DNA from 4 places in the Streptomyces sp. YIM 121038 genome. Region 2 is predicted to be linked to each of the others. Evidence: riboswitches for the same ligand, from Rfam matches in the RefSeq annotation. Region 2 holds a riboswitch; each other region holds the start of a gene.
The links. Region 2 has a riboswitch for cobalamin ahead of C9F11_RS40785 ((2Fe-2S) ferredoxin domain-containing protein). Riboswitches for the same ligand answer to the same signal wherever they lie in the genome.
Positions count from the first base shown of each region.

Region 1: it holds a riboswitch for cobalamin, as region 2 does, so the genes downstream of both, C9F11_RS36990 (CoA-acylating methylmalonate-semialdehyde dehydrogenase) here and C9F11_RS40785 ((2Fe-2S) ferredoxin domain-containing protein) in region 2, are expected to answer to the same signal.
Region 3: it holds a riboswitch for cobalamin, as region 2 does, so the genes downstream of both, C9F11_RS36060 (hypothetical protein) here and C9F11_RS40785 ((2Fe-2S) ferredoxin domain-containing protein) in region 2, are expected to answer to the same signal.
Region 4: it holds a riboswitch for cobalamin, as region 2 does, so the genes downstream of both, C9F11_RS27150 (ribonucleoside-diphosphate reductase subunit alpha) here and C9F11_RS40785 ((2Fe-2S) ferredoxin domain-containing protein) in region 2, are expected to answer to the same signal.

Region 1 covers NZ_CP030771.1:8,881,674-8,889,411, reverse strand. Annotated here, with positions in the region: gene mmsB (3-hydroxyisobutyrate dehydrogenase) at 1-805, opposite strand, end outside; gene C9F11_RS37000 (enoyl-CoA hydratase/isomerase family protein) at 802-1,869, opposite strand; gene C9F11_RS36995 (acyl-CoA dehydrogenase family protein) at 1,866-3,023, opposite strand; gene C9F11_RS36990 (CoA-acylating methylmalonate-semialdehyde dehydrogenase) at 3,032-4,531, opposite strand; cobalamin riboswitch at 4,705-4,892, opposite strand; gene alaS (alanine--tRNA ligase) at 5,028-7,688, opposite strand; gene C9F11_RS36980 (GNAT family N-acetyltransferase) at 7,716-7,738, opposite strand, start outside.
Region 2 covers NZ_CP030771.1:9,637,064-9,644,801, reverse strand. Annotated here, with positions in the region: gene C9F11_RS40795 (SMP-30/gluconolactonase/LRE family protein) at 1-556, opposite strand, end outside; gene C9F11_RS40790 (cobalamin-binding protein) at 693-1,607, shown strand; gene C9F11_RS40785 ((2Fe-2S) ferredoxin domain-containing protein) at 1,636-2,043, opposite strand; cobalamin riboswitch at 2,106-2,229, opposite strand; gene C9F11_RS40780 (cytochrome P450) at 2,309-3,529, opposite strand; gene C9F11_RS40775 (MFS transporter) at 3,801-5,051, opposite strand; gene C9F11_RS40770 (cytochrome P450) at 5,312-7,738, opposite strand, start outside.
Region 3 covers NZ_CP030771.1:8,628,411-8,636,148, reverse strand. Annotated here, with positions in the region: gene C9F11_RS36075 (ECF transporter S component) at 1-475, opposite strand, end outside; gene C9F11_RS36070 (ABC transporter ATP-binding protein) at 508-2,112, opposite strand; gene C9F11_RS36065 (CbiQ family ECF transporter T component) at 2,109-3,221, opposite strand; gene C9F11_RS36060 (hypothetical protein) at 3,218-4,288, opposite strand; cobalamin riboswitch at 4,450-4,594, opposite strand; gene C9F11_RS36055 (DUF6355 family natural product biosynthesis protein) at 4,893-5,183, shown strand; gene crcB (fluoride efflux transporter CrcB) at 5,239-5,613, opposite strand; gene C9F11_RS36045 (CrcB family protein) at 5,610-6,098, opposite strand; gene C9F11_RS36040 (GlsB/YeaQ/YmgE family stress response membrane protein) at 6,311-6,574, opposite strand; gene C9F11_RS36035 (VOC family protein) at 6,975-7,349, shown strand; gene C9F11_RS36030 (DUF6479 family protein) at 7,392-7,738, shown strand, end outside.
Region 4 covers NZ_CP030771.1:6,302,529-6,310,266, forward strand. Annotated here, with positions in the region: gene C9F11_RS27145 (ribonucleotide-diphosphate reductase subunit beta) at 1-265, opposite strand, end outside; gene C9F11_RS27150 (ribonucleoside-diphosphate reductase subunit alpha) at 265-2,676, opposite strand; cobalamin riboswitch at 2,810-2,951, opposite strand; gene C9F11_RS27155 (hypothetical protein) at 3,187-3,822, opposite strand; gene C9F11_RS27160 (sodium:solute symporter family protein) at 3,891-5,510, opposite strand; gene C9F11_RS27165 (DUF3311 domain-containing protein) at 5,507-5,776, opposite strand; gene C9F11_RS27170 (YbdD/YjiX family protein) at 5,915-6,115, opposite strand; gene C9F11_RS27175 (carbon starvation CstA family protein) at 6,112-7,738, opposite strand, start outside.

The DNA.
Region 1 (7,738 bases), 760 kb from region 2:
GCACCCCGCCCGCGCTGATCGCGGCGGCGGCCAGGCCCAGGTCCTTGGCCATCAGGGGGGCGGCGAAGCCGGGGCGGTAGTCGCGGTTGGCGGGCGAGCCGGGAACCGGGCCCGGCACGGGGCAGTTGGTGGTGAGCGCCCAGCACTGGCCGGACGCCGTGGACGCCACGTCGTACAGGGCCTGGTGGGACAGGCCGAGGCTCTCCCCGAGGACGAAGGCCTCGCTCACGGCGATCATCGAGATGCCGAGGATCATGTTGTTGCAGATCTTCGCGGCCTGCCCGGCGCCCGCGGCCCCGCAGTGCACGGCCTTCTTGCCCATCACGGCGAGGAGCGGCTCGGCGCGGGCCACGTCCGCCTCGGTACCGCCGACCATGAAGGTGAGCGTGCCCGCCTCCGCGCCCACGACGCCGCCGGAGACCGGGGCGTCGACGGCGGCGTGCCCCGCGGCGGCGGCCGCCGCGTGGGCGGCGCGGGCGTCGGCGACGTCGATCGTGGAGCAGTCCACGAACAGCGTGCCGGGCCGGGCCGCGCCGAGCAGGCCCTCGTCCTCGTAGAGGGAGAGGACGTGCCGGCCCGCGGGGAGCATGGTGAGGACGACGTCCGCCCCGGCCACGGCGGCCACCGCCGAAGGGGCGGCCTCGACCCCCGCGGCCACGGCGGCGGCGAGTGCCTGGGGCGCCAGGTCGTGGCCCACGACGCGGTGTCCGGCCCGGACGAGGTTGGCGGCCATGGGACCGCCCATGTGGCCGAGGCCCACGAAGGCGACGGCGCCGCCCGCCCGGTCCTGTGCTGCGGAGTTCACCACGGCTCCTCCTGTGCGGGTTCGCCGCCGCCGAGCACGAGGTCGCGCGCGCCGAGCGGCAGGAAGTAGCGGTCCACGTCGGCGCCGGTGACCTCGGCGAGCGTGGCCGGGGACCAGCGCGGGGCCCGGTCCTTGTCGATGACCTGGGCGCGGATGCCCTCGACGAGGTCGGCGGAGCCGAGGGCCGCGCACGACACGCGGTACTCCTGCTCCAGGACCCGTTCGAGGGGGCCGAGCCCGCGGGCGCGGCGCAGCGCCCTGAGGGTGACCTTGAGGGCGGTGGGCGACTTGCCGAGCAGGGTCTCGGCGGCCTCCTTCGCGGCGGGTGCGCCGTGGGCCTGGAGCCGGTCGACGATCTCCTCGACCGTGGCGGCCGGGTAGCAGGCGTCGATCCACTCCCGGTGCCCGGCGAGCGTCCCGGCCGGTGCCTCGGTCACGTACCGGGCGAGGACGTCGCGCACCGGCTGGGTGGCGAGGTCCGCGACGAGCCGCGGCAGGTCGGCCGAAGGGACGAAGTGGTCGGCGAGGCCGCACAGGAGGGCGTCCCGCGCGCCCACGGGCTCGCCGGTGAGGGCCAGGTGGGTGCCGAGTTCGCCGGGCGCGAGGCCGAGCAGATAGGTGCCGCCGACGTCGGGCACGAAGCCGATGCCGGTCTCCGGCATCGCGATCCGGGAGCGCTCGGTGACGACGCGGACGCTGCCGTGGGCGGCGATGCCGACGCCGCCGCCCATCACGATGCCGTCCATCACGGCGACGTAGGGCTTGGGGTAGCGGGCGATGCGGGCGTTCAGGCGGTACTCGTCGCGCCAGAAGTCCGCGGACGCCCCGCCGCCGGTGCGCGCGTCCTCGTGGATCTGCCGGATGTCGCCGCCCGCGCACAGGCCGCGGTCGCCCGCGCCGGTGAGGACGACGGTCTGGACGGCCGGGTCCGCCGCCCAGGCGGTCAGCGCCGCGTCGACGGCGCGGACCATGGCGTGGGTCAGGGCGTTCAGGGCGCGCGGCCGGTTGAGGGTGAGGTGGCCGGCGCGTCCCTCGGTGCGGATCAGGACGGGGTCGTCGGTCATCGCAGCGCCCCCGTGAGGCCGCGGGCCACGATCAGACGCATGATCTCGTTGGTTCCTTCCAGGATGCGGTGCACGCGCAGGTCGCGGACCAGCTTCTCGATGCCGTACTCCGTCAGATAGCCGTAGCCGCCGTGGAGTTGGAGGGCGCGGTCGGCGACGGAGTGGCCGGTGTCGGTGGCGAACCGCTTGGCCATGGCGCACAGCTGCGGTGCCTGCGGGTCGCCCTGGTCGAGGGCCTGCGCGGCCTGCCGGACCAGGGCGCGGGCCGCCGCCAGCTCGGTCGCCATGTCGGCGAGCTCGAAGCGCAGCGCCTGGGCGTCGAGCAGCGGGGCGCCGAACGCCTCCCGGTCCGCGAGGTGGACGAGGCTGCGGTCGAGGGCGCTGCGGGCGCCGCCGAGGGAGCAGGCGGCGATGCCGAGGCGGCCGCCGTTCAGGGCGTTCATGGCGATGCGGAAGCCGTTGCCCTCGCCGCCGAGCAGCCGGTCGGCGGGGACGCGCACGCCGTCGAGGAGGACCTGCCGGGTGGGCTGCGCGTTCCAGCCCATCTTCTTCTCGTTCGCGCCGAAGGACAGGCCGGGGTCGTCGCGTTCGACGACGAACGCGGACACGCCGTCGGGTCCGCCGCCGCCGGTGCGGGCCATCACCACGTACACGTGCGCGGCGCCCGCGCCGGAGATGAACTGCTTGACGCCGGTGAGGACGTACGCGTCGCCGTCGCGCTCGGCGCGGGTGCTCAGCGCGGCGGCGTCCGAACCGGCCCCCGGCTCGGTGAGGCAGTAGCTGCCGAGCCGGTCCATGGAGGTGAGCGGCCCCAGCCAGCGGGCGCGCTGGGCGCGGTCGCCGTAGTGGTCGATCATCCAGGCGACCATGTTGTGGATGGACAGATAGCCCGCGACGGAGGGGCAGCCGGAGGCGAGGGCCTCGAAGACGAGGACGCCGTCGGAGCGGGTCAGGCCGGAGCCGCCCGCGGCCTCGTCGACGTAGACGCCGCCGAGCCCGAGGTCCGCGGCCTTGCGCAGCACGTCGACCGGGAAGTGCTTGTCCTGGTCCCAGGCGAGGGCGTGCGGGGCGAGATGTTCCTCGGCGAAGTCGAGGGTGGTCTCGACGAGGGCGAGCTGGTCCTCGCCGAGCAGGGTGGTGGTCGTGGCGGTCATCGGGGCGCTCACGCCATCGTCGGGATCGTGAAGCTCGCGCCTTCCTTCGCCCCGGAGGGCCAGCGCGAGGTGACGGTCTTGGTGCGGGTGTAGAAGCGGATGGCGTCGGGGCCGTGCTGGTTGAGGTCGCCGAATCCGGAGCGCTTCCAGCCGCCGAAGGTGTGGTAGGCGACGGGGACCGGGATGGGGACGTTGACGCCGACCATGCCGGTGTCCACGCGCCGGGTGAAGTCGCGGGCGGTGTCGCCGTCGCGGGTGAAGAGCGCGACGCCGTTGCCGTAGGGGTGCTCGGTGGGCAGCCGCAGCGCCTCTTCGTAGTCGGCGGCCCGGACGACGGACAGGACGGGGCCGAAGATCTCCTCCTGGTAGATCCGCATGTCCGGGGTGACGCGGTCGAAGAGCGAGGCGCCCGCGAAGAAGCCGCCCTCGTGGCCGGGCAGGGTGAAGTCACGGCCGTCGACGACGAGTTCGGCGCCCTCCTGGACGCCGAGGTCGACGTAGGAGCGCACGCGCTCGACGGCGTCACGGGCGACCAGGGGGCCGAAGTCGGCCTCGGGGTCGTCGGAACGGCCGACGCGCAGGGCCCCGACGCGCTCCTTGAGGCGGGCCACCAGGGCGTCGGCGGTGGCCTCGCCGACCGGGACGGCCACGGAGATCGCCATGCAGCGCTCGCCCGCGGAGCCGTAGCCCGCGCCGACGAGCGCGTCGACGGCCCTGTCGAGGTCGGCGTCCGGCATCACGATCATGTGGTTCTTGGCGCCGCCGAAGCACTGGGCGCGCTTGCCGTGCGCGGCGGCGGTGGCGTACACGTGCGCGGCGATCGGCGTGGAGCCGACGAAGCCGAGCGCTTTGACGCGCGGGTCCTCCAGGAGCGTGTCGACGGACTCCTTGCCGCCGTTGACGACGTTCAGGACGCCCGGCGGCAGGCCCGCTTCGAGGAACAGCTCGGCCAGGCGCAGCGGGACGGACGGGGCGCGCTCGGACGGCTTGAGGACGAAGGCGTTGCCGCAGGCGAGCGCGGGCGCGGCCTTCCAGAGCGGGATCATCGCGGGGAAGTTGAAGGGCGTGATCCCGGCGACGACGCCGAGGGGGCGGCGCAGCGAGTGCACGTCGATGCCGGTCCCGGCGTTGTCGGTGAACTCGCCCTTGAGCAGGTGCGGGATGCCCGCGGCGAACTCCACGACCTCCAGGCCGCGCTGGAGGTCGCCGTGCGCGTCGGCGACGGTCTTGCCGTGCTCGGACGACAACAGGCGTGCGAGGGCGTCGCGTTCGTCCTCGACGAGCTGGAGGAACCGCAGCAGGACGCGGGCGCGGCGCTGCGGGTTCCACTCGCCCCAGGCGGGCTGCGCCTTCGCGGCGTTCGCGATCGCCGCCTCGGTGTCGGCGCGGTGCGCGAGCGGTACGCGTGCCTGGACGGCACCGGTGTTGGGGTCGTACACGTCGGCGTGCGTTCCCGATGTTCCCGGGGTGTGCTCGCCGCCGATGAAATGGGTCAGTTCACGGACCATGGGGGACCTGCTTCTCTCGTCAGGTGCGGTCCGGGGATGGCAGGGCTGGGCCGCGTACCGCCACAGGGCACGCCGAACAGCCTTCAGGCAGCGGGGATCACCGCTCGCAGGTCCGGATCTCCAGGGTCGCGGGTGCGCACCGGGGCCATGCGTGTCTGCTCCATCCTCGTGGACAACACGGAACACCCCGCGGCCGGTATCCTGACTCCCGGATCAGCACGCGCCTCCTCGCCTTCCCGGCGGACTTCTCCGTCAGTGGCGTTGGTCCTTCATGGGGACGCGCTCCCCGGTCACAGTGGCGGGACCGTGCCGGATTCACACCGGCTTCCCTGCACCGCGGGCCTTGGTCACGACGATATACTTGGACGTCCTAGTAAGTCCATGGAGGCCCACCCCTACCGCACCCCTCACGCCCCCGAAGGGGCGCGGGGACCTGCGCGACCAGCCACCACGGGCCTCGGACGAACGACGGCCGCCGCGGCTGGTCGCGCCGCGCTCAGGCGCCGAGCTCCTCGCGCACGACGCCGGGGAGTCCGGCCACCGCGGCCGCGAGCGCGCCCCGGTCCGTCCCACCGCCCTGCGCCACCTCGTCGGAGCCGCCACCGCGACCGCCGAGCAGCCGCTTGACCAGGGCGGACGCGGACAGGCCCGCCGCCCGCGCCGCCTCGTTCACCGCGACGGCGAGCACCGGCTTGTCGCCGGAGAGGGTCACGGCGGCCACGCCCGGCCGCTCGGGGCGCAGCCGTCCGCGCACTTCGAGGGCCAGGGCCCGCGCGGCGCCCGCGTCACCCTCCGCCGTCGCGGTGGCCACGTACGCGCCCGCCACCTCGACGGCCCGCCCGGCGAGTTCGGCGGCGCGCGCGGCACGGGCCGCCTGCCGCAGGCGCTCGTTCTCCCGGTCGGCGGCCTTGAGCCGGCCGAGCAACGCGGCGACGCGGTCGGGGAGTTCGGCGCGCGGCGCCTGGAGCTGCTCGGCGATCTCGGCGACGAGGTCGCGCTCGCGCGCGAGGTAGCCGAAGCCCTCGATGCCGACCGCGGCCTCCAGGCGCCGCAGGCCCGCGCCCACCGACGACTCGGCGGTCAGCGCGATGACGCCGATCTGCGCGGCGTGCTCGACGTGGGTGCCGCCGCACAGCTCGCGCGACCAGGCGCCGCCGATCTCGACCACCCGGACCTGCTCGCCGTACGTCTCGTCGAACAGGGCGAGCGCGCCGAGCTCCTTGGCCTCGGGCAGCGTCATCCAGCGCACGCCGACGGGCAGGTCGCGGCGGAGCGCGCGGTTGGCGGCCTCCTCGACCTCGCTGCGGACGGTGGCGGAGAGGCCGCCGCGCCAGGGGAAGTCCAGGCGCAGCTGGCCCGGGCGGTTGGAGGAGCCGGACTGCAGGGCGGTCGGGCCGAGGACCTCGCGCAGGGCGGCGTGCAGCACGTGGGTGCCCGAGTGGGCCTGGCGCGCACCGAGGCGCCACTCGGGGTCGACGGCCGCGTGCACGGCGTCGCCGACGGCCACCTCCCCCGCCATGACGCGGATCTGATGGGCCACCAGGCCGGGCAGCGGCCGCTGCACGTCGAGCACCTCGGCCTCCAGTGAGGCCCCGGTGAGCCGTCCGGCGTCGCTGTCCTGGCCACCGGACTCGGCGTAGAACGGGGTGCGGTCGAGGACGGCGGTGACGATCTCGCCGTCCCGGGCGACCGGTACGGGGCCCGCGGGGCCCAGCAGCGCGAGGACGCGGGAGTCCGTCGCCAGGGTGTCCCAGGCGCGCCAGTCGGTGGGCCCGTGCGCGTCGAGGGCGGCGCGCAGGGCCGAGGTGTCGGGGGCGGAGCCGGACTTGCGGGCGCGGGCGTCGGCGCGGGCCCGCTCGCGCTGCTCGCTCATGAGCGCCGTGAAGCCGTCGCGGTCGACCTCGACGCCCTGCTCCGCGGCCATCTCCAGGGTGAGGTCGATGGGGAAGCCGTAGGTGTCGTGCAGCAGGAAGGCCTGGGCGCCGGGCAGTTGGCGCCCGCCGTCGGCCTTGACCCGGGTGACCGCGGTGTCCAGGACGGTGGTGCCCTGCTTGAGGGTGGCGCGGAAGGCGTCCTCCTCGCCCTGGGCCTGGTCGGCGACGCGCGCGAAGGAGTCGGCGACCTCGGGGTGGCTCGGTGCCATCCGGTCGCGGGCGACGGCGAGGAGGTCGGCGAGGGCCGGGTCGCCGTACCCGAGCTGGCGCAGGGAGCGCACGGCGCGGCGCAGGATGCGGCGCAGCACGTAGCCGCGGCCCTCGTTGCCGGGCGCGGTGCCGTCGGCGAGCAGCATCAGGGCGGTGCGGACGTGGTCGGCGACGACGCGCAGGCGGACGTCGTCGGTGGCGTCGGCGCCGTAGCGGACCCCGGTGAGCTCGGCGGCGCGGTCGAGGACGGGGCGGGTCTCGTCGATCTCGTAGAGGTTGTCCACGCCCTGGAGCAGGGTGGCCATGCGCTCCAGGCCCATGCCGGTGTCGATGGCGCGGCGCGGGAGTTCGCCGAGGACGGGGTAGCCGGTCTTGCCGGTGCCCTCGCCGCGCTCGTACTGCATGAAGACGAGGTTCCAGAACTCCATGTACCGGTCCTCGTCGACGGCGGGGCCACCCGCGCGGCCGAGCGCGGGGCCCCGGTCGTAGTACAGCTCCGAGCAGGGGCCGCACGGTCCCGGCACGCCCATGGACCAGAAGTTGTCCTCGTCGCCGCGGACCACGATCCGCTCGTCGGGCAGGTCCGCGACGCGCCGCCACAGCCCGCGCGACTCGGTGTCGGAGTGGTGCACGGTCACCCAGATCCGCGCCGGGTCGAGGCCGTAGCCGCCGTCGGCGACGGAGCGGGTGCTCAGCTCCCAGGCGAAGGTGATGGCCTCCTCCTTGAAGTAGTCGCCGAAGGAGAAGTTGCCGTTCATCTGGAAGAACGAGCCGTGCCGGGTGGTCTTGCCCACCTCCTCGATGTCGAGGGTGCGCACGCACTTCTGCACGCTGGTGGCGCGCGGCCACGGCGGCGCGGCCGCACCGGTCAGATACGGCTTGAACGGCACCATGCCCGCGTTGACGAACAGGAGCGTCGGGTCGGGCGTGGGCAGCGGGGCGCTGGGCACCACGGTGTGGCCGCGCTCGGCGAAGAAGTCGAGGAAGCGGGTGCGGATGTCGGCGGTGCGCAAGGCGTGCTCCGGGCGGGGGCTCGGGGGTTACAGGGGCGGTGCGGCGGCGG
Region 2 (7,738 bases):
CCCCGCCGTCCGGCGAGACGCGGCCGATGTTCCGCCCGCCCAAGGTCGTGGTGTACACGGTGCCGTCGGCCGCGAGGGCGACGCCGTCGATGCCGCCGAGTCCGGCGGCGTACGTGCTGACCTCGCCGGTGTCCGGGTCCACCAGGAGGAGCTTCGAGGTGGGCAGCGCGTCGCCGGTGAGCGAGTGCACGAGGTCGTTGCCGGTGCCGACCAGGAGGCGGCCGTCCGCACGCACGACGATTCCGCCGTTGGCCCCCACGTCGCCGGTGAGGGGTACGGGGGTGCGGCCCGGCGCGTCGATCCGGTAGACGCGGCCGGTGAAGTAGGCGGTGGCGAACATCCGCCCGCGCTCGTCCACGACGATCGACTCCACCCAGTCGGGGATGCGCGCCACCTGGACCGGCGTACCCCGCCCCGGGGCGGCACAGGCCGGTGCCGCGGACGCGGGGGCGGGTGCGAGCACACCCGCGGCCGCGGCCAGCAGGGCCATCGACGCGATGCCGCGGCCCGGCCCGCGCAAGACTCCGCGCGGCCTCCGGCTCACCTTCAACGTCATCGGTTCTCCTCCGTCGTCGGGTCGTGTGCCGGGCGAAGTATCGGCTCCGGGAGCGGCGAGCACCACCGTCGGGAGGCGTCGGCTTGGGCACACCGGTGGCGGGCGCGGGCGGCGGCGCACGCCGTAGGGTCGGCGTATGCGCATCGTGTCCCTGCTCCCCGCCGCCACCGACATCGTCGCCGAACTCGGCCTGATGGAGGGGCTCGTCGGGCGCACCCACGAGTGCGACTGGCCACCCCGGGAGGTGGCGGGCGTGCCCGTGGTGACCGGTGCCGATCTGGACCAGGACGCCTTGAGCAGCCGTGAGATCTCCGACGCGGTGGGCGGGTCGGCGCACTCCGGGTCCTCGCTGTACTCCCTCGACACCGAGGCCCTCGCGGCCCTGCGCCCCGATGTGGTCCTCACCCAGGACCTGTGCGACGTCTGCGCGGTGTCGTACGAGCGGGTCAGCCGCACCGTGCGGCTCCTGGACGCGGACACCCGCGTCCTGAGCCTGGAGCCGCGCACCCTCGACGACGTGCTGGACTGTCTGGTCACGGTCGGCTCCGTGCTCGGGGTGCGGGGGCGCGCCGCGTCGCGCCGGGACGGACTGCGGGCCCGTCTCGACCGGGTGCGCGCGCTGACCGCGGGGCGTGCGCGGCCCCGGGTGGTCGCGATCGAGTGGCTGGACCCGCTGTGGCCCGCCGGGCACTGGGTGCCCGAGCAGATCTCCGCCGCCGGGGGCGAGGCGCTCCTCGCCGGGCCCGGGGAGCACACCGGGCCCATGACGTGGGACGCGGTGCGGGCGGCCCGGCCCGACGTGCTGCTCGTGCTGCCCTGCGGCTTTCCGCCCGAGCGGACGCTGCGCGAGACGGACCTGCTCACCCGGCTGCCCGGCTGGTCGGAGCTGCCCGCCGTCCGGTCGGGGCGCGTCTGGGTCCTGGACGGGCCCGCGTACTTCAACCGGCCGGGACCGCGCGTGGTCCGCGGGGCGGAGGTGCTGGCCCACGTCCTGCACGGGGTGGGCGCCGGGGCGGCGGTGACCGCGGGCGAGGCGCGCCCGCTGCCCTGACCTGAACGCGCCGCCCCGGCGCGGTGGTTCAGGACACCGCGCGGCGTCGCGGCGGGGTGAAGGCGTACAGGTCGAGGATCTCCGGCCGCGGAGCGACGCCGGGGCCCCCGGCGCGGACCCAGGCGACGATGTCCTCGGTCGCGTCCGCGTCGTTGACCAGGCCGAGCCACACCGGCCGGGCACCGGCCGCCCGGCCCTCGGCGGAGGGCTGGACCACGATGACGTTGGCCTGGTCGCACACGTCCAGGCAGGCGGAGACGCGTACGGGTGCCTCGGCCCGCAGGCGCGCGGTCTGTGCGGCGTGGTCGACGCCGGTCACCTTCGGAGTGCCGCAGCAGCAGTCCCGGCAGACGACGACCCGGCAGGGCGCCGGGCCGGTGGCCGTGTCGTGACTTCCTGCGGTGCCGGACGACTTCCGGGCCTGTCTTGCGGGCATGCCGCGTCCTGCCTCTCTCCGGGGAGATCCGCCCCGGTGTTGTGCGGAGGAGGCGACCGCGTGAGTCTCCTGGCTTACGGGTCGCTGTCCGTCCCGGCCTTCCCACCCCCTGCGGGGCGGTGGCAGGCCGGGACGCGCTCGCCGATCACAGTGGCGGGACCGCGCCGGATTCACACCGGCTTCCTCGGACCGCCGTCGCCTTGTCGCCCGTCATCATTCCATCCGGCGGCCCCGAGCGGCCCGGGGGTCCCGCTCCGGAACCTCGTCAGCCGCCGCACAAGGTCACCGGCAGGGCCTGGACGCTGTTGCTGACGAAGGACGGCAACGGCACCAACTCCGCGCGCGGCACGGCGAGCTCCATGTCCGGGAACCGCCCGAACAGGCCCGGCAGCGCGATGCCCACCTCCAGCCGGGCCAGGGCCGCGCCGAGGCAGTGGTGCGGGCCGTGACCGAAGGAGAGGTGCCTCGGCCGTGGCCGGGCGGTGTCGAACTCGGCGGCGTCGGGGCCGAATCGGTCGGGATCCCGGCCCGCGGCCGCGTACGAGGCCAGGATGGCCTCGCCGCGCGGGATCACCACGTTCCCGACGGGGATGTCGTCGAGGGCGTAGCGCAGCGGGAAGTGCGCGACGGGCGGGTCCCAGCGCAGGGTCTCCTCCACCACGGCGTCCCACGGCCGTTGCCCGGTGGTGACGGCGGCGCGCTGCTCGGGGTGGGTGAGCAGCGCCGCGGTCGCGTTGGTGATCAGGTTGAGGGTGGTGCCGTGGCCCGCGACGAGGACGAGGATCAGGGTGCCGATCAACTCCGGCTCCGAGAGCCGGTCCCCGTCGTCACGCGCGGCGATCAGCTGGCTGGTCAGGTCCTCCCCCGGCCGCTTCCGCCGGTCGGCGACGAGGTCGGCGAGCAGCGCGTGCAGGCGTTGTTGGGTGGTGAGGGTCTCTTCGGGCGGGGTGACGCTGCTGGTCAGGCTGGCGGAGAGGTTCCGGAAGTCGTCGAAGCGCTCGTGGGGCACGCCGAGCAGGTCGCCGATCACCGCCATGGGCAGCGGATAGGCGAAGTGGCGGCGCAGGTCCACGGGATCGGTGCCGCCCTCGGCGAGGCCGTCGAGGAGGCTCTGGGTGACCGCCTCGACGCGGGGCCGCATCGCGGTGACGCGCCGCGCGGTGAAGGCCTGCGTGACCAGCTCGCGCAGTCGGCGGTGCTCCTCTCCGTCGGCGGTGGTCATGCCGCGGTTGGTGACCATGCCGATCAGCGGCCAGCCCTCCGGCACCTCTCCCGCCCGCAACGCGGACCAGTGCGCCGGGTCCTTCGCCGTACGAGGGTCCGCCAGGAGTTCCTGGAGGAGTTGGTGGCGGGTGAGGACCCAGGCGGGCACTCCACCGGGGAGCCGCACGCGCACGGCGGGGCCGATCGCGCGGAGCCTCCGGTTCTCGCCGTGCAGGTCACCGGCGCTCGCGTCGAGGCGGAAGAGAGGGGGTTGGCTGTCCACGGGTCACCTCTGGCTGGGGTCGACGAGGGATCGATCGCGGAGCGTGTGCGGGGACGGGCGTGGCGTGGCACGGGGCGTGCGCCGTGTGCGCCTCACGCGGTGTGTGCCTCGCAGGGTGTGCGCCTTGTACGGCGTACGCGGACACCGTGCGGGGCGGGCGTACGCGGGGCGGCTACTGGATCGTACGGCGCTGCGCGAGCCCGGTGAAGAGCGCGCGCGACGCCTGGCGACGGTCCGTGGGAGCCCGCCCGGCCTGAGATGTGACGGGTGTTCAGCCTGTCGTGGCCGCGGGGTCGGGCTCGGGCTCAGTCTCCGGCTGCGGCTGCGGCTGCGGCTGGGCGCGGTCGGCCGTGGCGCTGGCGACCGTCATCCGCAGCGGGGGCAGGGACGCGACGAAGGTGCCGAGGGCCAGGACGACGCCGAGCACCCCGGCGCCCGCCGTGTCGAGGACGGCGCCGACGGCCAGCGGCCCGATGCCGGTGCCCAGCGCGCTCGCTCCGCTCAGGGAGGCCACCAGGCGTCCGCTCGGGTCGAGGAGCGCGGCGGCCGCGAGGGTCTGTACCAGGACGGCCAGTTGGCAGGCCTGCCACAGGACGGCCGCGACGATGAAGAGCACCGGGTCGTGGGTGAGCACCAGGGCGGCCATCGACAGGGCCTGTGCCGTGATGAAGGCGGCCAGGGACCGCGTACGGCCGAAGCGGCGGGCGGCGGCGGGGCCGAGCACGGCGCCGACGAGGGCCACGACGCCGGAGACGGCGAGGACCACCGACACGGCCGACGGCGACATGCCGGTGTGTTCGCGGCCGAAGACCGAGGCGTACGCCCAGGCGCCCTGGGTGACGGCCCACAGCAGCGCGATCCCGCCCAGCAGGACCCAGGAGGGGGTGGCCGCGTCGTGCGGCGTGGCGGCCGGGGCGGTCCCCGCCGTGGCTGCCCCGGCCTGCGCGGCCCCGTTCGTGGTCGGCCCGTCGGGAAGGCCGCCCACCAGGGGCCAGGCGAGCAGACAGCACAGCGCCATGACCAGGAAGCCGGTGCCCTCCCCCACGCTGTGGTTGGCCGCGGGCACCGCCATGATCAGCAGGGCGGTCACGGCCACCGTGCCCGCGATGGTGGCCGCGGACGCCTTGTCGGCGTCGTCGGTGGCGGCGATCGCCGCCGTGGCCGCGGCGTAGACCGCGCCGAGTCCGCCGCCGATGACGAGGTTGGCCAGGATCAGGGTCGGCAGGTCGCTCGCCGCGGTCGCCCCGACGAAGCCCGCGAGGCCGACGGCGAGACCGGTGCGGGCCATGCGGACGCGGCCGGGGCGCGCGGCCCGCGCGGCGAGGCGCAGGGTGACGAGCGCGGTGGCCATGAGCTGGGCGGCGCCGACGAGTCCCGCACCGGAGTCCCCAAGGGCGAACCGTGAGGAGAAGTCGTCGACGAAGAGGGGCATCAGGTTCGCCCCGCCGTTGCCGAGGGTGGCTCCGGCGATCAGCGCGACGGCGACGCCGAGGGTCAGGGCGGCCGTGCCGCGCGCCCTCATCGACGCCCCCGCGGGGTGCGGTCGGCCACAGGTGCTCGGCGGGTGGGCGGGAGTGCGACAGCCATGGGATTCCCATCGGTAGGAGGTGCGGAAGGAGTGGGTCCGGCCCCGGAGCCTCGGGGGCGCCGCTCCGGAGTCACGGGTCCGGCCCCGGAGTCACGGGTGCGCCGCCCCGGTGGTCACGGGTGCGCCGGGTGGGCGTCCGTGACCACCGGACGGGGCGGGTGCGGCAGGTGGGGCGGCGGTGAGGGGCGGCGGGTTCAGCCGGTCCAGACGTCCTCGACGTAGCGGCCGGACTCGGTGAGCCCGGTGAGCCAGGCGGCGGCCTCGGCGTCGGACGCGCCGGTGTGCTCGCGGTGGACGGCCAGGAACGCCTCCCGCACGGCGGGGGCCATCCGGCGGCCGTCACCGCAGACGTAGACCCGGCCGCCCGCCTCCAGCACGTCCCAGACCTCGGCGCTCTCCCGGGCGATGCGGTCCTGGACGTAGCGGGCGCCGTCCTCGGGAGCCTGGGAGAAGACGGGCCGCATGCTGACGGCTCCGGCCGTCTCGGCCGTCTCGAACTCCTCGCGGTGCAGGTAGTCGACCTCGGGGTGGTCGCAGCCGAAGTAGCACAGCAGCGTGCCGGAGGACCCGGTGTGCAGGCGGTCGAGCACGGCTCCGCGGAAGGGCGCGAGGCCGGTGCCCGCGCTGACCAGGATGACCGGGACCGCGTCGTCCTCGGGCAGCCGGAAGGACTCGCCGCACGGCAGGACCCTGGCCTGGACGGTGTCCCCGGCCCGCACGGTCTGGACGTAGTGCGAACCGATGCCGTGGAAGGTGCCCTCGCCCGCGCGGTGGGGCGCGGCGAGCAGCGACACCATCAGGTCGATCTCGCCGGGCGCGGCCTGCGCGGAGGACGAGATGGAGTAGTGGCGCGGGCGCAGCACCGGGAGGAGTTCCAGGAAGCGCTCGAAGGGCAGCTCGCAGGCGCGGTAACGCTCCAGCAGGTCCAGGACGCTGAGCCCGGGGACGGTGACCCGCTCGCGGAAGGCGTCGGCGTCGAGTCCGGCGAGTTCGGCCAGGGGGCGGCGCTCGGGCGGGCAGGCGGTGTGCTCGGCGAGGACGGCGACCTGCTCGGGCGTGGCCGGGGTCTGGAGCTCCACGAAGTCGGTGAGCAGTCGGCGCAGGGTCAGCGGCCGGTCGACGGGCAGGGTGTTGCGGGCGCGGCGGCGGGCGCTCAGCCGCACGGTGCGCTCCGGGTCGAGGCCGAACCGGGCGGTGACCCGCTGGACGAGCGCGTCGGGGTTCTGCGGCAGGACGGCCAGGTGGTCGCCGGTGCGGTAGGAGACGCCCGCGGGCAGCCGCAGCTTCAGAAAGCGCTTGGAGCGGCCCAGCTCGTGTTCCATGTCGACGAGTTCGTAGGCGTCGAGCACGTCCATGGGCTGGACGCCGTGCCGGGCCGCGAGTTCACCGGTGACGCACGCGGTGGCGTCCTGAAGCTCGTACAGGCTCTGCGGCTCCGCGGTGTCGGGTTCGGGGCGTGCCGCCTCGCCGTCGGCGGTGCCGTACCGGTCGAGCAGGGCCGTCCACAGGTCGGCGCTCCAGCGGTCCACGGTGCCGGCGAAGTCACCGGAGGCGTCCGCGGCGCCGCGCTCCAGGAGCGGGGTGGCACCGGCGGCGGTGAGCCACTCCTCGATGAGGGTCGGTACGTGCTGGTAGGTGGCGGCCCAGTTGCGGTCGCCGACGCCGAGGACGGCGAACCGCAGGCCGTCGAGGGCGCCGGGCTCCAGGCCCTCCAGCCAGGTGACGAACTCGGCGGCGTCGTCGGTGGGGCGGCCGTTGTAGGAGGCGGCGACGATCACCACGGGGCCGTCGGCGGGGCTGAGCCTGCCCGCCCGGTCGTTGAGGGGGGCGACTTCGGTGGTGAAGCCGTGGTCGTCGCCGTCGGCGGCGAGGTCGTGGGCCAGCCCGGCGCAGGTGCCCAGGTTGGAGCCGTGCAGCAGGGTCAGCGCGGTCGCGGTGGCGCGGCGGGCCGCGGGCCGGTCCTCGCTCACGGGCGCGCTGCTCGCGGCGGCGGGCAGACGCCGCTCGTCGCTGGTGCGCCGGGCGAGCTCGAGGGTGAACGCGTCGGGCTTGAGGGTGAGGGTCTGCTTGATCTCCAGCTGGTAGTCGGTGTGGTCGAGCAGGCGGTAGCGGTGGACCAGCAGGCCGAGGAGCAGGGTGGCCTCGTGCAGGGCGAACTGGCGGCCGATGCAGGCGCGTTCACCGCTGCCGAACGGCTTGAAGAGGTGGACCGGGCGGGCCGCCTCGCGCTCGGGCGTGAACCGGTCGGGGTCGAAGAGGTCGACGTTCTCGCCCCAGGCGGGGTCGCGGTGGAGGGCCGGGGTGAGCACCATCAGGGTCTCGCCCTTGCGCACGGCGTACGTGCCGCCGATGACGGTGTCCTCGATCGGCTCCATGGCGAAGGCGGGCGCGGTCGGCCACAGCCGCAGGCTCTCGTTGAGCACCTGGCGGATGTAGCCGAGCTTGCCGATGTCGCCGTACTCGGGCGCGGGCGCGTCCGTGTCGCCCCACAGCGCGTCGACCTCCGCCTGCGCGCGGGCCAGGACCTCGGGGTGCTTGGTGAGGTAGTAGAGGGCGAACGACAGGGCCCCGCTGGTGGTCTCGTGTCCGGCGATGAGGAACGTGATCACCTGGTTGCGGAT
Region 3 (7,738 bases), 1.0 Mb from region 2:
CGCCGAGGCCGATCCACCCGGAGGCGATCATCTGGAACGGCAGCCAGGGCCCGACACCCGCGGTGAGCAGCGCCGAGGCGAACAGCGAGGTGCAGCCGAGCACGAACCCGAAGCCGGGCCCGAACACCCGGCCCGCGAGGACCAGCAGGAAGAACACGGTCTCGATGCCCGCCGTGCCCGCGCCGAGCGGCCGCAGCCCGGCGTTGACCGCGGAGAGCACGCCGAGCATGGCCAGGGCCTTGGTGTCGATGCCGCCGGACGACATCTCGGCGAGGACGACGGCGAGGAGCACCGGCATCGTCAGGAGGAAGACGAGGGGCGCGTCGGCGGTGTGCGCGACTCCCTCGGGCCGGGGCGCGGCGAACAGCGGCCAGAAGAACATGGCGAGCCCCGCGAGGCTCGCGAGGGTGAGCACGGTGGCGGTGCGCGCGCCGAGGGGCAGCACGGGCACGCGGAGGCGCCGGGCGCCGCGCATATGACGGCCCGTCAGGGACGGTCTCCCGGCGCTCATACGGCCTCCAGAGCGGTCCGTACCTGCTCCACCGTCAGCCACTCCTGCGGGCTCAGCACCTTGGCGACCTGCGGTGCGAACGCGGGTGAGGAGACGACCACGTCGGCCGTCGGGCCGTCGGCGACGATCTCGCCCTCGGCCATGACGACGACGCGGTCGGCGGCGCGCGCGGTGAACTCCACGTCGTGCGTGGCGACCACGACCGCGCGCCCCTCGGCGGCGAGGCGCCGGATGACGCCGGTGAAGGCCTCCTTGGCGTGGTAGTCGAGGCCGCGCGTCGGCTCGTCGAGGAGGACGACGCCGGGGGCGGCGGCGAGCTGGACGGCGAGGACGAGGGCGAGTTGCTGTCCCTCGGACAGGTCGCGCGGGTGCCGGTCGCCCGGGATGCCGGGCGCGAGCGCGTCGAGCAGCGCCCGGCAGGTGCCGTCGGCGGCGTCCGACTCCCGGTCGGCCTGGGCGCACTCGGCGTCCACGGTGTGCAGATAGAGCAGGTCGCTCGCGGTCTGCGGGACGAGCCCGACGAGTGCGCGGGCCTTGCGGGCCGCGACCTTCCCCGGGTCGGCGCCGGCCACGTCGACCGTCCCCGAGCGGCGGGGCCCCGAGCCCTGGAGCGCCCACAGGAGCGAGGACTTGCCGGAGCCGTTGCGGCCCATGAGGGCGGTGACCTCGCCGCCCGCCAGGTCCAGGTCCAGCTCGCGGACGGCGACGGTGTCGGCGTACGCGACGGTGACCCGCCGTGCGGCCAGGGCGGGTTCGCCCCGGGTCGCGGGGGCGGTGGCCGGGGTGTGCCCGGTGAGCCGGGTGCGCAGCGCGGCGGCCCTGCGGCGCGCGTCGCGCACCGACAGCGGCAGCGGCTCCCACCCGGCGAGCCGCCCCAGGCGCACGACGGGCGGCGCGACGTCGCTGTCGCGCATCAGCTCCGCCGGGTCGCCCTCGCGGACCCGGCCGTCGCGGGTCAGGTGCACGAGCCGGTCGGCGTACTGGAGCACGCGTTCCACGCGGTGCTCCGCGACCAGGACGGTGGTGCCGAGGTCGTGGACGAGCCGGGTGACGGCGGCGAGCACGTCCTCGGCGGCGGTGGGGTCGAGCGCGGACGTCGGTTCGTCCAGGACCAGGACCTTGGGGTGCGCGGTGAGGACGGAGCCGATGGCGACGCGCTGCTGCTGCCCGCCGGAGAGGGTGCGCAGCGCGCGCCGGCGCAGCTCGGCGATGCCGAGCAGGTCGAGGGTCTCCTCGACGCGCTTGCGCATGACGGCGGCGGGGACGGCCAGCTGCTCCATGCCGTACGCCAGTTCCTCCTCGACGGTGTCGGTCACGAAGGAGGCGAGCGGGTCCTGTCCGACCACGCCCACGACGTGCGCGAACTCCTGCGGCGGCGCCTCGGCCGTGGAGCGGCCGCCGACGCTGACGCGGCCCTGGAGGTGGCCGCCGGTGAAGTGCGGCACGAGCCCGTTGACGGCACCGAGCAGGGTCGACTTGCCGACTCCGGTCCGCCCGGTGACCAGGCACAGCTCGCCCTCGCCGATGGTCAGGTCGACGTCGCGCAGGGCAGGCTCGGGAGCACCCGCGTAGGTGAGGGTGACGTGCTCGAAGCGGATCACGCGGCGGCCTCCCCCGGTCGGGGCGCGGCGCGCGGCGGTGCGGGCGCGAGCCGGGCGGGCAGCACTCCGGCCAGGGCGGCGAGCGCGGGAAGCGCGGTCACCTCGGGCCAGGCGAGCGGCGAGAGCGAGGGGTAGAGGGAGGCCGCGTCCGTGCGGGAGACGACGTACATCAGCACGCCCGCGGCGAGCCCGGACGCGGCCACGGTCCACTCGGCGCCGTGCCACGGGTCGGGCCGGTACGTGCTGCGCGTGACGCGGCGCCCGCCGAGCACGAACCCGGCCACGGCCAGGGCGAGTCCGGCGAGCAGCAGCGGCGTGCCGAGGTAGGGCGGCGTGCTCGCGCCCAGCGCGCCGTACAGGCCGCCGCACACGCCGAGCAGCCCGGCGATGACCAGCGCGCCGGTGAGCAGCCGGGTGCGCGGGTCGGCGCGCCCGGTGCGGCCGTAGCCGTGCGAGGCCATCGCCGCGGCGAGGGCCAGGGAGCGGTTCATGGCGTCCTCCAGGACGGGGACGACGATGCCGCGCAGCGCGCCGATGCCGCGGTAGCCCTTCTTGACCGTGGAGCCGCGCAGCAGCCGGGCCCTGCGCACCCGCTGCACGCTCTCGACCAGCTGCGGCGCCACGGTGAGCGTGACGACGACGGAGGTGCCGATCTCGTGGAGCGCGCCGGGCAGCGCCTTGAGCATCCGCTTCGGGTTGGCGAGGGCGTTGGCCGCGCCGACGCACACCACCATGGTGGCGAGCCGCAGCCCGTCGTACAGGCCGCCGAGCAGCTGCTCGGCGGCCACGGGTCCGAACAGGCGGATTCCGGCGGCCCATTGGGGCAGCGGCACCTCCGGCAGCGTGACGAGGACGGTGTCGCCCTGGCCGCCGCCGAAGACGATCCGGAAGCCGACGCGCATCACGACGATGAACGCGCCGAGGCTCAGGTACATCCGGAACGCGAGCGCCCACGGCGCGTCGTCGCGCCGCTGGGCGACCACGAAGCCGACCGCGGCCAGGATCAGGACGAGCAGCACCGGGTTGGCGGTGCGGCTCGCCGCGGCGGCCATGCCGAGCGCCCACAGCCACCAGGCACCCGGGTGGACCGACCGGGCGAGACGGGTCACGGCGCACCGCCCGAGGCGCGTCCGCGACGGCGCCGGGCCGTCACTCCCCCGGCGACGGCGAGCGCCACGGCGGCGGCCGCGGCGACGACCGTGCCGGTGGGCACCCCCTCGTCCTTGCTCGCCGACACGGTCCGGGTGTCCTCGCCGCCGGTCCAGTCGGCGGCCTCGCTCGGCTCCGGCGCGGGGCCGGAGCCGGAGCCGGCGGGCGGGGACGGCTCGGTGCGCTTCTTCTCGCCGGAGTCCTTGCCCTTCCGGGCGTCCTCGCCCTTCTTGCCCTTGGCGTCCCGCGCGCCGTCCTTCTCGTTCTTGTGCCCGGGCGGCTTCGCCAGGCCGCCGCCGTCGGCGGGCGGCCGGGCTCCGTTGCCACCACCGGGGCCGGGGCCTCCTCCGGCGGGCGGCTGCACCTGGTCCGGGAGGTCGGGTGTGGTGCCGCGGTCGGGCGCTGCGGGGCCCCGCCCGCCGCCTGTGTGCCCACCTCCGGTGTGCCCGTCGCTGCCCGCTCCCCCGCCGCCACCGCCGCCGGGGGCGGCGGGGCGCCGGGGTGCCACGCGCGGCGCGGGGGCCTCGCCCTGGTCCCGGCCGAAGGAGAACGACCAGCCTTCGAAGCTGCCCTTCGGCGGGGTGCGGTAGGTGGCTCCGTACTGGCTGTAGGTCCAGCGGCCGCCGTTGGAGGCGTGCCAGTACGACCAGTAGGCCTTGGCGGGCGGGGTGTCGACGCAGGGCTCGCGGTCGGCGCCCGGCTTGCCCTCCAGGCGGCAGACGAAGGACTCGCCCCAGCGGTTGGTGCCGGTGACCCGGATGCCCGCGTCCTTGAGCGCGGCGAGGCCGGTCCGCTGGGAGCCGACGGCGCACCGCACGAGGGTGGTCCCGCCGAGTTCCCGGAAGTCCACGACGACGGTGACGCCTTCGCCCGCCTTGCAGAAGCCTCCGTGGCCGCGCCCGGTGTCCACGGCGGCGGCGGGCGTCGCCGGGCCGGGGCCGACGCCGAGTACGGCCGACGCGAGCAACAGCCCGAGCGCGGCGGCGGACGCGCGGATCGCACCGGCCATGCGGATCGCACCGGCCATGTCGAGGGGCCCTTCGGTTGGGGTCGCACGAGGACCCCGCGCCACGGCCGCCGGTGCCGCACGAAAAACCCCTACGCGCGTTCCAGGAAGGAAGCGGCAGGGGGCCGTAGAACCGGTGACGGGCTCTGGGCTCCACGCTGCAGACCATGACAGTGAGAAGCAGTGCACGTGCCACGCTGGGCAGCCCGACTCGCGGTCACGCCGAGGCGTGCCGCACACGGTTGCAGGTCAGTGCCGGAGTCTCACCGGCTTTCCCCAGTCGCGTACGCATTCAGTTGTCCGTGTGCCCGCAGCCGCACGTTTCCGCCACAGCCGGAGCACAGGCATCGTAGGCCCGCCGCCACCGGCCGCGCCAGGGCGGTGAGTTGTGACGCCCGCCACCGAATGGCCTGATCCTTACGGACGATGACATTCCCTCATCGATCACTCGAACGGCCCATGCGGAAACGATCCGCCAGGTGAGACCCCCCGCGTTCGGGCCTCCGGCGCGGGGCGCGGCGGCGATCCTCGGGGCCGACGACCGGGGTCCGGCGGCCGCTCGCGCGGCCGGTCCGGCCCCCTTCTTCCGGCCCTTTCCGGCCCTTTCCTCTTGAGGAGTCCTCTGGTGCGTATCCGTCGCAAGGTGATCGGCGCCCTCGGTTCGGCCGCTCTCGCGCTGACGTCGTTCGGGGTGGTGACCGTCTCCGCGAGCCCGGCGGCCGCCGATCCGTGCGGCTTCTACGAGACGAGTTCCGACGCCTACTACCAGCACTGCACGTCGGACGGCTCCCGTGTGGTGATCAAGGTGAGGGTCGCCCTGGCCCCGGACTACGAGCGGTGCGTCGCGCCCGGCAGGACCTGGCTGGGCTCCGCCGACAAGATCCAGGGCGCTCACTACGTGGGCCGTACCTGCTGACACCGGTCACCGGCGGGGCGCTCACAGGGGGGCGCCCCGCCCGGCCCCGCGGGCGTCAGCCCCAGAACGCCCGGGCCACCGCCGCGCCGGTGACCGCGGCGCCGAGCCCCGCCGCCACACTGGCCGCCGCGTTGGCCGCGGCCAGGAAGCGCGCGCCGGTCTCGGCCAGGCGCAGCGTCTCGTACGAGAAGGTGGAGTACGTGGTCAGCGCCCCGCACAGGCCGGTGCCGACGAGCAGGTGGGCGGAGTTCGGGGCGGCGCCGTAGGTGACGGCGCCGGTGAGGACGCCCAGGACCAGACAGCCCACGACGTTGACCGTGAAGGTGCCCCAGGGGAAGACGGAGTCGTGGCGGCCCTGGACGGCCCGGTCCGTCAGATAGCGCAGGGGCGCGCCGACGGCGGCCCCGGTGAGCACGAGCACCCAGTTCATCGTGGCCTCCCGGAGAGCACGCGGCGGGTCGTCGTCGCGGCCGTCCACACCGCCACGAGCGCCACCGCCGGGGTGGCGGCCAGATAGGCGAGCGCGATCCGGGCGTGGCCGTCCCCGAGCAGCCGCTGGACGTCGACGGCGTACGTGGAGAACGTGGTGAAGCCGCCGAGGACGCCCGTGCCGAAGAAGGGCCGCACCAGGCGGTGGGCGCTCCACGCCTCCGTGACCAGGACCAGGAACACGCCGATCACCGCGCAGCCGAGCGCGTTCACCACCAGCGTGGTCCAGGGGAAGGCGGCCGCCGCGGTGGGCCACAGCAGTCCCGCGCCGTAGCGGGCCGCCGCGCCCGCCGCGCCGCCCGCCGCCACCGCGGCGAGCACGGGTGCCTGGCCGGGTGCCGGTCCCGCGGGCCCGGCGGGCGCCGGGACGTCGATGTCCGGGTCGATGGGTTCGGGCTCGGCGGTCCGGTCGCGCGGTGCTGTCATCCGGTCGTACGTCTCCCACTCGTGCGCCGCCCGGGAGTGTGCGGGCGCGTGTCCTCACAAGCAGGGGCCGTCGGCGGCGTCGTCACCGCGGTTGGGGTACGGCGGGCCCCACCGCCGTACGGCCGTTCCCCGCGTACGCGGCGGCCGTGCCGCCCAGGATAGTCGGCACCGGGCGGACCGGCCGGAAGGGGGCCGTGGGCGTGCCGGGCCGGTCAGCGCCGCAGCTTGACCCGCGAGAGCGCCGCCACGCCGAGCGCGGCGAGGCCGATCTGGATGAGCCACTCGGTCCAGTCGACGCCCTTGGTGTCGGCGACGTCCAGGCCCGAGGCGATGGCGGTGCCGATGAGCGCCGCGACGATGCCGACGACGATGGTCCACAGGACGCCGATGCGCTGCCGCCCGGGGACGACGAGCCGCCCCAGGATCCCGATGACGGCGCCGATCACGATCGCACTGATGAGCCCTGAGATCTCCATAGCTCCGCTTTCCCTCGGCTGAAGTCCGTTTCGTGTCCCCGGGTTCCCTGGAACGCGCCCGGCAGTCGTGGCGGCGTTCGGGGCCGGGCTCCGCGGTGGACGTTTCCGCTCCCGTTGTCAGGGCACCCGCGAACATGCGGGTCCGGCTGGTCGCGGAGTGGGGCAGGGGCGCGGGCCGTACGGCGGACGGCCTCCTGACGGAAGCCCGTGGGGGCCGCGGGGTCTTGTCGGGGCCGCGGGCCTTGTCGGGGCCTTGGGCGGGGGCCCGTACCCCGCGCCCAAGGTTCCTCACTCCCCGTGGCTTCCCAGCCGGGGCTGCGAGTCCCCCGGCGGGCCACCGGCAAACCCGGATCCGCCGGTCCACCGCCCACCGACCATCCACCGCGAAACGAGGGGCACCATGGCCACAGTGGAAACGGCGATCCTTGTGCTCGACAGCGGCGAGCCGGAGCAACTGGCCGAGTTCTACGCCGGTCTCCTGGGCGAGGACGTGACGTACAACCCCCAGGCCGACCGGTTCGAGACCACCGGGGCGTCCGGTACGCGCCTGGGCTTCCGGCGCGACACCGGCTTCGCGCCGCCCAGCTGGCCGCGGCCCGACGACGCCCACCAGACCCATCTGGAACTGCTCGTCGCCGAGGGCGAGATGGACGCGGCGGAGCGCGCGGCCATCACGGGCGGTGCCCGGCCGGTGGACACCCAGCGCGACGGCGTGCGCGAGGTGCGGCTCTACTCCGACCCGGCCGGGCACACGTTCGCGCTGCGCACCCGCTGACGCGCTCCGGGTACGCGGCGCGTTCCCGGGTACCCGGCGCGCATGACGACGCACACCGCACCGATCGCACTGGCCGCTCCGGGCGGCTCCCCGCTCGCGGCCTCGCCGTCCGCGAGCGCCTTCCTGGCCTTCGGGCTCGGCCTGCTCATCGTCGTGGCGCTGACGTGGGCGGTCTGGCTCGGCATCCGGGTGCGCAGGAGGGAGCCGGACCGGCCGCGTCCCGAGGAGCAGCCCCGGTTGCCGGACGACGGTCCGGTCCGCGAGGTCCGGGAGCGGCGCGAGCCCGATGAGGTCCCGCAGGACGGCGGCCGTCTGACGCCCCACCAGCTCAGCGGCGGGGGCACGGTCGGCAGCAAACCGAGCGACGACCAGGAGCCCGGGCGCTGGAC
Region 4 (7,738 bases), 3.3 Mb from region 2:
CGAGGTTGTTCGCCACGATCGAGTCGCCGGTCGCGAAGAACGCGACCAGGCGGCCGATCAGGTGCTGCTCCTCGGGCGTCAGCTTGGCGAGGTCGGCCACGTCCGAGTGGAGGTCGACCTCCTCCACGGTCCAGGTGTTCTTGATCGCGTCCCGGTAGCGCTCGTAGAAGTCCGGGTAGCGCATCGGGCGGAGCGTCAGCTCGAAGCCCGGGTCGAGCAGGTTCTTCTCGCCCGTCGAGGTGGTGTGCATTTCCGACTGGGACATTACTGGCAGGCCTCGCAGGACTCGGGGTTTTCCAGGGAGCAGGCGATCGCCTCGGGGTCGGTCACCTGCTGGGGGACGGGGGCGGCCGCGGCGGCGGAGCCCCCGGCGGCGCGGGCGATGCGCGTCGCGGGGCGCGAGCGCAGGTAGTACGTGGTCTTGAGGCCCTGCTGCCAGGCGTAGGCGTACATCGAGGAGAGCTTGCCGATGGTCGGCGTCTCCAGGAACAGGTTCAGGGACTGCGACTGGTCGAGGTACGGCGTGCGCGCGGCGGCCATGTCGATCAGGCCGCGCTGCGGGATCTCCCAGGCCGTGCGGTACAGGTTCCGCACGTCGGCGGGCACCCAGGTGAAGCCCTGCACCGAGCCGTTGGACTCGCGCAGCGCCTCACGGGTCTGCGCGTCCCAGACGCCGAGCTTCTTGAGGTCCTGCACCAGGTAGGAGTTCACCTGGAGGAACTCGCCGGACAGCGTCTCGCGCTTGAAGAGGTTGGAGACCTGCGGCTCGATGCACTCGTAGACGCCCGCGATGGACGCGATGGTGGCCGTCGGGGCGATGGCGAGGAGCAGCGAGTTGCGCATGCCGACCTTGCCGATGCGCGCCCGCAGGGCCTCCCAGCGCTCGGGCCAGGCCCGCTCCGTCTCGTAGTGGTCGGGGTGCAGGACACCGCGCGCCGTGCGGGTCTTCTCCCAGGCGGGCAGCGGCCCGTGGCGCTCGGCGAGGTCCGCGGACGCCTCGTACGCGGCGAGCATGATCCGCTCGGCGATCCGGGTGGACAGCGCCTTGGCCTCGGGGGAGTCGAAGGGCAGCCGCAGCTGGAAGAAGACGTCCTGCAGGCCCATGGCGCCGAGGCCCACCGGGCGCCACTTGGCGTTGGAGCGCCCGGCCTGCTCGGTCGGGTAGAAGTTGATGTCCACGACGCGGTCGAGGAACGTCACGGCGGTGCGGACGGTGGCGTCCAGGCGCTCCCAGTCGATGTCCCCGTCGGCCACGAAGGCCCCGAGGTTCACCGAGCCGAGGTTGCACACGGCCGTCTCGCCGTCGTCCGTGACCTCCAGGATCTCCGTGCACAGATTCGAGGAGTGCACGGTGTGGCCGGGCTCGGCGGTCTGGTTGGCGGTGCGGTTGGAGGCGTCCTTGAAGGTCATCCAGCCGTTGCCGGTCTGCGCGAGGGTGCGCATCATGCGGCCGTACAGATCGCGGGCGGGCATGGTCTTCTGCGCCAGGCCCTTGGCCTCGGCCGCGCGGTAGGCCGTGTCGAACTCCTCGCCCCACAGGTCGACGAGCTCGGGCACGTCGGCGGGGGAGAACAGCGACCACTCCTGGTCGGCGGCGACCCGGCGCATGAACTCGTCCGGGATCCAGTGCGCCAGGTTCAGGTTGTGGGTGCGCCGGGCGTCCTCGCCGGTGTTGTCCCGCAGCTCCAGGAACTCCTCGATGTCGGAGTGCCAGGTCTCCAGGTAGACGGCGGCGGCGCCCTTGCGGCGGCCGCCCTGGTTCACGGCGGCGACGGAGGCGTCGAGCGTCTTCAGGAACGGCACGATGCCGTTGGAGTGGCCGTTCGTGCCGCGGATCAGCGAACCGCGCGAGCGGATGCGGGAGTACGACAGGCCGATGCCGCCCGCGTGCTTCGACAGGCGCGCCACCTGGTGGTAGCGGTCGTAGATCGAGTCCAGCTCGTCGAGCGGGGAGTCGAGCAGGTAGCAGCTCGACATCTGCGGGTGGCGGGTGCCGGAGTTGAAGAGCGTCGGCGACGACGGCAGGTAGTCGAGGCGGCTCATCAGGCCGTACAGCGCGGCGACCTCGTCGAGGGCGCGCACGGAGTCGTCCTCGGCGAGACCGGTGGCCACGCGCAGCATGAAGTGCTGCGGCGTCTCGATGACCTTGCGGGTGATCGGGTGGCGCAGCAGGTAGCGGCTGTGCAGCGTGCGCAGGCCGAAGTAGCCGAAGCGGCGGTCGGCGCCGTCGGCCAGCGCGGCCTCCACGAGGGCGTCCAGACGGGTGCCGTGCAGGGCCGCGAAGTCGGCGGTGCGGTCGGCGATCAGGCCCTCGCGGTGGCCGACCGCGACGGACTCGGAGAACGACGTGACGCCCTGCGAGGCGGCCTCCTCGCGGATGCCGACGCTCAGGAGCCGGGCGGCGAGCCGGGAGTACGCGGGGTCCTCGGAGATGAGCCCGGCGGCCGCCTCGGTGGCGAGCTCCCGCAACTCCGCCTCGTCGGCCTTCGCCGAGCGGCCGCGCAGCGCGGCCGCGGCGACGCGTCCGGGGTCGGCGTCGGGAAGGTCGGCGGTGAGGTCGGTCAGGGTGCGCAGCAGGGCGGCGCCGGGCCCGTCGGTGGACGGGGCGGACTGCTCGGCGTGCTGCTGACCGGCTTCGGCCTGCGCTGACGCGGGCTCGGCGGGCGCGATGGTCACGTGGTGCTCTCCCTCGCTCGGCTCTGGGCATCGAGGCAGGCGGAGGCACACGGGCGCGACCGCGCGAGGCGGTACGTACGCCGCGTCCACCAGCCCATGTCCACGAGGCCCGGACGTCTGCACCCGGACCGGGCGGCACGGGTGCGCTGTCGGCAGGTCCTCGGACTTTGTGGGTACGCAAATGCGCACACGTACACCGTTGCGGGACAGTTCCGGACTTCCACCGGATTCCCCTGCGGCGACAGCGAGGACGAGCATACATCTTGTGCCGGGTTTCGGTGGCGCCCCTAGATGTTGTGTCGGAGGTGACCGTTCCCTCACGGGGTGTGGTCGCTCGGGAGCAGGTCGGAGCGTCAACTCGCCAGGGAGAAAGGCCGGACCGGGGGACGGATACCGGGTCCGGAGCGGGGCGCGGAGGGGTTGGGGCGGGGCCCGGCGCGGGGCGTGGAGGGCTGCGGCGGGGCGTGGAGGCCTGGGCCGGGGCCCGGCGCGGCCGGGGGTGCCGGTCGGTCAGCCGCCCGCGCCCGGGGGGTCCTGCGGGGCGCCGTCGCCGTTCGGCGGCAGGTCGCCGCGCTCCGCGGGGCGGCCCGTGTCGCCGCCGTCCGTGGGCAGGCCCTCGGGGTCGGCCGTCTCGGGCAGGGTCGCGTCGAGTTCGCGGTCGTCGGCGCGGTGGGCGGTCTCGGCGGCGGCGCGCAGCACCGCGCGGCTCACCGCGCCGCGGTCGGCGGCGAGCTGGATGCGCAGCCCGTTCTCCGAGCGGACGTACTCGTGCCGGGAGCCCGTGCGGCGGTACCAGCCCTTGCCGTCCTTCTCGCAGCGCGTGGCGGCGGGCGGGACCGTGCGGCAGTTCCCGTCGGTGACGGTGCCCCGGTCGACGGAGAGCGTGAGCTGCGCGCCGCCCTCGTCCCGTACGTAGGTGGACTGGAAGCCGTAGTCGCCGATCACGCCCACCGACTGCCGGGCCAGCTCGAAGCCGTCGGCCTCCGTCACGTAGACGTGCTCCACGACGGTCTGCGCCGCCTCGGCGCGGGCCTTCAGCTCGGCGCGGTCCGGCGGCGCCGCGCTGTCGAGGCTGTCCGAACCGCAGCCGGTGAGGGCGAGGGGGGCGAGGAGCAGGGCCGGGAGGAGGCGGCGGGAACGTCTCATGCGCACATCCTTTCGCATGCGTCCGCCGCCGTGCCCCGCCCGGCCCTGTCGGTCCGTGCCGCCTCGGCTCAGTGGCCCGCCCCCACCTTGGGCAGCTCGACGGCCACGCCCTTGTCACCGGCGTCCGCCGTGTAGTCCTCGGGGGAGGTCTCGTCGACGCCCTCGGGGGCCTTGAACGCCTTCAGGACGAAGGTGAGGACGACCGTCACGACCACGTTCAGGACGAACGCCGTCAGGCCGATGTAGCCGATCTCACCGATGCCGGGGATCTCCTTGGAGGACCCGCCGAAGTGCGCCTGCGTCGGCGAGGCGACGCCGTAGGCGGCCACCGTGCCGTAGATCATGCCGGCCGCCCACCCGGCGAGCAGCGCCCACCGGTGGAACCACCGCGTGAACAGGCCGCCGACGAGCGCGGGCATGGTCTGCAGGATCCAGATGCCGCCCAGGAGCTGGAAGTTGATGGCGACGGTCTTGTCCATGGTGAGCACGAAGGCGAGGGCGCCCACCTTCACCAGGAGCGAGACCAGCTTGGAGACCTTGGTCTCCTGCTCGGGCGTCGCGTCCGGCTTGAGGAAGTCCTTGTAGATGTTGCGCGTGAAGAGGTTCGCGGCCGCGATGGACATGATGGCGGCGGGCACGAGCGCGCCGATGCCGATGGCCGCGAAGGCCACGCCGGTGAACCAGTCGGGGAACATGTCCTCGAACAGCTGCGGAATCGCCAGCTGCCCGTTGTCGACCTTCACCCCGGCCGCGATCGCCATGAACCCGAGCAGCGCGAGCAGGCCCAGCATCAGCGAGTACAGCGGCAGGATGGTGGTGTTGCGGCGGATCACGTCCCGGCTGCGCGAGGACAGCGTCGCGGTGATCGAGTGCGGGTACATGAAGAGCGCGAGCGCCGAGCCGAGCGCCAGGGTCGCGTACGTCCAGGTCCCCGCGTCGCCGGGCACGAGCGCGCCGACGGGCTTGCCGGTCGCCTCGTTGGTCGCCGAGAACTTCTCGCTCGCCGCGTGGAAGACGTCGTCGAACCCGCCGAGTTTGATCGGGATGTAGATGATGGCCACCACGATCACGATGTAGATCAGGGTGTCCTTCACGAACGCGATCAGCGCCGGGGCCCTCAGGCCCGAGGAGTAGGTGTACGCGGCGAGCACGCCGAAGGCGATGAGCAGCGGCAGGTCCTTGACGAACCAGTTGGTGTCGTCGCCGCCGCCGACGCCCATCACGTCCAGGACGGCCTGGATGCCGACGAGTTGGAGCGCGATGTAGGGCATCGTCGCGAGGATGCCGGTGACGGCCACCGCGAGCGAGAGGCCCTTGGAGCCGAAGCGCCCGCGCACGAAGTCGGACGTGGTCACATAGCCGTGCTTGTGCGAGACCGACCAGAGCCGGGGCAGGAAGGTGAAGATCAGCGGATAGACGAGGATGGTGTACGGCACCGCGAAGAACCCGGCGGCGCCCGCCGCGTAGATCGCCGCGGGCACGGCCACGAAGGTGTACGCCGTGTAGAGGTCGCCGCCGAGCAGGAACCACGTCACCCAGGTGCCGAACGACCGGCCGCCGAGACCCCATTCGTCGAGGCTGTCGCTCTCGGCCCGGCGCCAGCGGGCGGCGAGGAAGCCCATGACGGTGACCGCGAGGAAGAAGAAGATGAAGACGGCGAGCGCGACGCCGTTCACGCCGTCGTTCATGACCGCGCACCCCCCTGGCCGCGGGCGGCCTTGCGGGCGCGCATGTCGCGCTGCCACAGCTGATAGGCGATCATCGTGAGCGCGGTCGAGATCAGCACCCACAGCATCTGGTACCAGTAGAAGAACGGGATGCCGATGAAGGCCGGGTCGGCCTTCGCGTAGGAGCTCACCCAGAGCATGGCCACGAAGGGCGCCGCGAGACAGAGGGCGACGACCACACGGACCGGTGTGACCACCGGCTGTCTCACTTCAGGCGCAACCGGCACTTCAGGCACATCTGGCATACCGCGGCTCCGTTCGCTCACTTATCCCGTGTTTAACGTGCGGGAAATCTAAGCGACGGTCTTGGCCTACGGAACCCCTGTCCGTATAACGGACGGGCCACAGAGGGGTCTTCAGCGCCCTCAGCAGCAGCGGAAGCCCTGCCGCGGGTCCGACTCCTGGCGGTCCGTCCGCATACGCTCGAACGCCCTCCGGGTCGGCACGGCCGCGGCCGGATGCTCCTTGCGCACGTGCGCCACGTACCGCTCGTACGCGGACTCGTCCGTCAACTCCCGTACGTACCAGCGGACGGCGCGCAGCGCGCGGCGCAGCGGGCCGGTCACGAGGGGCCCGCCTGCGCGCGTTCGTAGGCCACCAGCTCCGCCTTCTCCTCCTTCGTGGCGACGAGCCCGGCGGGCGCGACGGTCCTCGACTCCACGAACGGCGCCTCGCTCAGGCGCGAGGACAGCGGGTCGCGGACGTGCCGGACGCAGACGCGGGCCGCGTCCACGAGCACGATCACGACGAGGACCGCGAGGGCCGCCGAAAGGACGCCGTCCACCGTGGAGTTGGTGACGACGGTGTGCATGTCGTCCATGGTCTTGGCGGGCGGCAGGACCTTGCCGTCGTCGATGGCGTCCCGGTAGACCGAGCGCTGCTTGAAGAAGCCCACGCGCGGGTCGTTGGAGAACACCTTCTGCCAGCTCGCCGTGAGCGTCACCGTCGCGTCCCAGACCAGGGGGACCCCGGTGATCCAGGCCCACTTGAGCCGTCCGGACTTCACCAGGAGCGTGGTGCACACGGCGAGGGCCACGGCGGCGAGCAGCTGGTTGGCGATGCCGAAGATCGGGAAGAGCTGGTTGATGCCGCCGAGCGGCTCGTGCACGCCGACCCAGAGGAAGTAGCCCCACAGGCCGGTCACGACCGCGCTGGTCAGCACCAGGCCCGGCTTCCAGCTCACGTTCTTGAAGGGTTTATAGACGTTGCCCAGCATGTCCTGGAGCATGAACCGGCCCACGCGCGTGCCCGCGTCGAGCGCGGTGAGGATGAAAAGGGCCTCAAACATGATCGCGAAGTGGTACCAGAACGCCCGCAGCGAGTCCCCGGTGACCTTGGAGAAGATCTCCGAGACGCCGATCGCCAGGGTCGGCGCGCCGCCCGTGCGCGAGAGCAGCGAGCTCTCCTCGACGTTCTCGGCGGCCCGCGCGAGGTCCTCGGGGGAGATGGTGTACCCGAAGTTCGCGACCGCCCGGGACGCCTCCTGGACGGTGTCGCCGACCACGCCCGCGGGCGCGTTCATCGCGAAGTACAGGCCCGGGTCGATGATGCTCGCCGCGACCAGGGCCATGACCGCCACGGACGACTCCATCAGCATGGAGCCGTAGCCGATCATCCGGACCTGGGTCTCCTTCTGGATCATCTTCGGCGTCGTGCCGGAGGAGATCAGGGCGTGGAAGCCGGAGAGCGCGCCGCACGCGATCGTGATGAACACGAACGGGAAGAGCGAGCCCGCGAAGACCGGCCCGTCGCCGCGCGAGGCGAAGTCGGTGACCGGGTCCATCTTCAGCGTCGGCAGGGTGAGGACCACACCGAGCGCGAGCAGCACGATCGTGCCGATCTTCATGAACGTGGACAGGTAGTCGCGCGGCGCGAGCAGCATCCACACCGGCAGGATCGAGGCGATGAAGCCGTACGCCACCAGCCAGATGACCAGCGTCGAGGGGGCGAGCGTGAAGGCCTCCGCCCAGGAGGACTCCGCCACCCAGCGGCCCGCGACCAGCGCGAGCAGCAGCAGGCCGATGCCGATGAACGAGACCTCGCTGACCCGGCCCGGGCGCAGGATCCGCAGGTAGAAGCCCATGAACAGGGCGATCGGGATCGTCATCGCGATCGAGAAGGTGCCCCAGGGCGAGTCGGCGAGGGCGTTCACGATCACGAGCGCGAGCACGCCAAGGAGGATGATCATG